2 regions of the Caldanaerovirga acetigignens genome follow, and region 1 is predicted to be linked to the other one. Evidence: riboswitches for the same ligand, from Rfam matches in the RefSeq annotation. Region 1 holds a riboswitch; the other holds the start of a gene.
What was found. A riboswitch is a leader RNA that binds a small molecule or an ion and turns the genes downstream of it on or off. The one in region 1 is predicted to bind FMN.
Positions count from the first base shown of each region.

Region 2: another riboswitch for FMN. It lies ahead of ribD (bifunctional diaminohydroxyphosphoribosylaminopyrimidine deaminase/5-amino-6-(5-phosphoribosylamino)uracil reductase RibD); the one in region 1 lies ahead of BUB66_RS03625 (ECF transporter S component).

Region 1 is NZ_FRCR01000003.1:186,906-189,106, forward strand. Features, by position in the region: gene tsaE (tRNA (adenosine(37)-N6)-threonylcarbamoyltransferase complex ATPase subunit type 1 TsaE) at 1-378, opposite strand, end outside; gene BUB66_RS03625 (ECF transporter S component) at 502-1,119, opposite strand; FMN riboswitch at 1,196-1,327, opposite strand; gene BUB66_RS03630 (amidohydrolase) at 1,375-2,201, opposite strand, start outside.
Region 2 is NZ_FRCR01000007.1:77,105-79,305, forward strand. Features, by position in the region: gene ribD (bifunctional diaminohydroxyphosphoribosylaminopyrimidine deaminase/5-amino-6-(5-phosphoribosylamino)uracil reductase RibD) at 1-804, opposite strand, end outside; FMN riboswitch at 879-1,025, opposite strand; gene BUB66_RS06835 (radical SAM protein) at 1,180-2,070, shown strand; gene BUB66_RS06840 (glycoside hydrolase family 130 protein) at 2,117-2,201, opposite strand, start outside.

The sequences.
Region 1 (2,201 bases):
CTCTAATTCCACCCAAAGAATCTCTTCGGGAAGAATGTCGATGACCAAATCCGCCCACTCAATTATGACGACATATTCTTTTAAATAGTCTCTAAATCCTATCTCTTCTAATTCTCCGGCATCGCTCAACCTGTAAACATCAATGTGGGCAACAGGCACATCTCCACCATACTCGTTTATTATTGTAAAGGTGGGACTCGTCACAAAATCCTCGCTTCCGACCCCTCTTGTAATTCCCCTTGCAAAGGCTGTTTTACCCGCACCCAAATCCCCTTTTAAGGCCACCAAATCCCCTTTTGAAAGGAGACTACCCAATTTTTCTCCCAGCTCCTGTGTCTCTACAACGCTTTTGGTTTCAAAAACAACTTTAAACTCCATAATTTTCCCCATTCTTCGTATTAGTTTTACATATACATTTACATTATATCGCAAATTCCCTTTGATAAAAACTTAAAAATAAAGCACCAACCGTTACCCGGTTAGTGCTTGCGTTCATTCGAGTTAGCTGTGCAAAATGGGAGAAACTTTTTTGTAAATAAGCAGGGTGATAGCCATTATTATTGCACCTTTTAAGATGTTGAACGGAACGATGCTATAAACCACAAGGGTCTTCAAATCTACTATCCTCCCGTTGACGCTCGAACCCATACTCACTATTGCATCGATGGGCATATTAAATATTTTTGCATAAAGCGGGAGGAAGACATAGTAATTGGCCAGAGCCATGCCAACAGCCATCATTAAAGTTCCAAGGATCATTCCAATTATCGCACCCGCTTTTGTCTTATTAGCAGCGTACACCAAGGTTGCTGGCACTACAAATAGAACTCCCGTCAAAAAGTTGGCTATCTCCCCTACAAATGCGGTCTGGTTTTTAAAAATCGCGTGCATAATGTTTTTGATTATTTCGACCAATACTGCCGCCCATGGCCCTATTCCAAAACCTGCAAGCAGGGCAGGCAGGTCGCTTAAGTCCATCTTCAAAAAAGAGGGAAACATAGGAAGCGGAAATTCGAGGTAAGTCATCAACAAAAAAGCCATAACTCCCAGGACCGCCACTTTTGTAAGGTTTCTGGTCTCGCGCAAAGACTCCGCTTTTGAATTGTTAAGCGCACTCATTTTTTACACCTCCGAATATCTCATAATAATTTAAGCCCCGGGATAAACCCCGGGGCAACAATGTCACACAATAAATTCTCGCCTTCTCCCATCCGGACTTTAACCGTCGGCCCCGGATTTTCACCGGGTCAACCCCAAAAAAGGGCTCGCGGGCTCGCCTTACAGGCTCACCGCCGGTCGGGAATTTCACCCTGCCCCGAAGGCATATCCTCGGAAATTAATAAGTTTTTCATAATCAAATATATCAAATAACTTTTACTTGTCAAGGGGGAATTCTTCTCTTTTATAAACCACCTTGCCCTCGATCATTACAAGCTCCGGTTTTGACATGACCTCTAATGGGAAGCCGTCCCATATTACTATATCGGCGTCCTTGCCTTCCTCGATACTGCCCACCCTGTCCGCTATGCCGATAATCTCGGCAGGGTTAATGGTAATGGCCGAAAGGGCATCTTCCTGTTTCATTCCTTCTTTCACCGCAAGGGCAGCGCATATATTTAGGTACTGTATGGGAACAACGGGATGGTCCGTCATTATCGCTACTTTGACTCCTCTTTTTGCCAGGATGCCTGCGGTTTTAAAACTCAAATCTTTTAGCTCCACTTTTGAGCGGGACGTCAAAGAAGGTCCCACCACTGCAGGCACGCCTAGTTCCGCCAGCTCATCGGCAATGAGATGCCCCTCGGTGCAGTGTTCTATCACAACTTCCACATCGAATTCTCGAGCTATTCTTATAGCAGTCATTATGTCGTCCGCCCTATGAGCGTGGGCCCTCAGTGGAATCTTTTTCTCCAAAAGCTCAGAGAGCACTTCCATTTTAAGGTCTTTTTCGAAAAACTCTCCTTTTTCCATGGCTATTTTTCTTTTTTCCAGGTAATTTTTCGCTTTTGTTAATGTCTCCCTTAGGAGGGCCGCCGTTCCCATTCGGGTGGAGGGCATCTTTTTTTGCTGACCATAAACTCGCTTGGGATTTTCTCCGAAAGCCACTTTGAGCCCTGCCGGAGCTTTTACGACCATTTTGTCTATGACTCGACCAAAGGTCTTGACAGCAATGGATTGGCCTCCTATCACGTTGGCACTGC
Region 2 (2,201 bases), on a different contig from region 1:
GGGAACCTTTATCACTTCAGCGCCTTTTTCCTTCAGAGCATTGACCTTTTCGCTATCGGCCCCTTCCGTGGTAGCAATGATTATCTGCCCGTCTTTGCATTCCAGCATCCGCGCGTCAAGGGGTATCCTAGCCCACGAATCCACCACTATCCTGAGCAGGCTTTTTCTTTCTCCCGGCAGCCGACAGGTGAGAAGCGGGTCATCAGCAAGTACCGTGCCTATACCTACCATTACCGCATCATACCAGCTCCTAAACTCGTGGGCTTTTATCCTGGCAGGTTCTCCTGTAATCCACCTGGATTCGCCCGAGGCCATAGCAATCTTGCCATCAAGGGACTGGGCTACTTTTGCGACGACAAAAGGCCTGCCAGTCGTGATATACTTTATAAACACCTCGTTCAATTTTCTCGCTTCTTCTTCCAGTACTCCGACTTCTACCTCAACGCCAGCTTCTCTCAAGCGCTTAATGCCCTTACCGGCTACAAGGGGATTAGGGTCAGTCATGGCCACCACAACCCTTTTTATCCCGGCCCTGATTATCGCATCGGCACAAGGGGGTGTTCTGCCGAAGTGGCAGCAGGGTTCAAGGTTTACGAATAGCTCCGCCCCCCTAGCCCTCTCACCTGCCTGGGCCAAGGCCACCACCTCGGCATGATGCTCTCCAGCTTTCCTGTGGTAGCCTTCGCCGACTATCTCGCCGTCCTTTACTATTATCGCCCCAACCATTGGATTCGGACTGGTGGTGCCTCTGCCCTTCTTTGCCAGGTCCAACGTTCGCTTCATGAAGAAAATGTCTCTTTCCATAAAATACCTCCGATTGATTTTTGAAATAAAAAATACCCTGCTGTCTTCAGGGTATTCTCGAATAAAATAATTAAACAAGTCTTCTCCCATCCAGACTTTACTGTCGGCTCCGGAATCTCACCGGATCTGCCTTGCGGCTCGCGGGCTTAAGGCTTTTCGCCTATCACCGCCGGTCAGGAATTGAAGGCAAAATGCCTTCTCACCTTGCCCCGAAGACTTTCTCAAAATTTGATATTCAGTTTATTTAATAATACCATACAAAGCACGGGATTACAATACTGCCTTTAACATTGCTTTGAAAAAACTTAATATTCCAAGGCAGATGAGGTAGAATATTATTTAAAGAAGGTTTTCAAAGCAGGCAGGTGTTTTGGCATGGGCTATCGCAATCTTTCTTTTGAAGAATTATCCCGCCGGGTTAAAAAAGCCGTTGAACTTTTATCCGATTGCGCGGTCTGCGCCCAGGAATGCCATGTAAACCGCCTAAAAGGCGAGAGGGGATTTTGCCACACTGGCCGCTATGCGGTAGTGAGCAGTTGGGGACCGCACTTTGGGGAAGAGGAAGTGCTTGTAGGCACCCACGGCTCCGGCACCATATTTTTCGCCTACTGCAACATGGCCTGCAGATTCTGTCAAAACTGCGAGATAAGCCATTACGGCGAAGGCAGGGAAATGTCAGCTCGGGAACTTGCCGATGTAATGCTGGAATTACAGCGAATCGGGTGCCATAACGTAAACTTAGTGTCCCCCAGCCATTGCGTGCCTCAAATCATTGAGGCTCTGCAGCTAGCCGTAAAAGACGGTTTAAAAATTCCCCTCGTCTACAACACAGGCGGTTACGATTCGGTCCAAACCTTGAAATTGCTTGACGGAATCATAGACATATACATGCCTGATATAAAATTCGGCGACGACGAAACGGGAAGGATTTATGCTTCCGCTCCGGGTTATTTTACCGTGGCAAAGCGGGCGGTAATGGAAATGCACAGGCAGGTAGGGGACCTCGTAGTAGATGAAAAGGGACTTGCAGTTAGAGGTTTGATAGTAAGACACCTCGTACTGCCCGAAAATCTTGCCCGGACAGAAGAAGTTATGAAATTTCTCGCTGAAGAAATTTCTCCAAATACTTTCACTAATCTAATGGACCAGTATTACCCCGCCCATAAGGCCCATAATGACCCCGTTCTTTCAAGACGCATAACTTCTCGAGAGTACAGCCAGGCGTTAAAAATCGCCAGGGCCGCAGGATTAAAACGCATATACTAAAAAAGCGCGAGGTCCGCCTCAATTTCCAGGCGTCCTCGCGGCTTTCTTATTCTAAAATATATTTGCTTTTCAGGCGCTGTCTTACCTTTTCCGGTATGAGGTCGCCAACTTTACCTTTTGCTACACATACG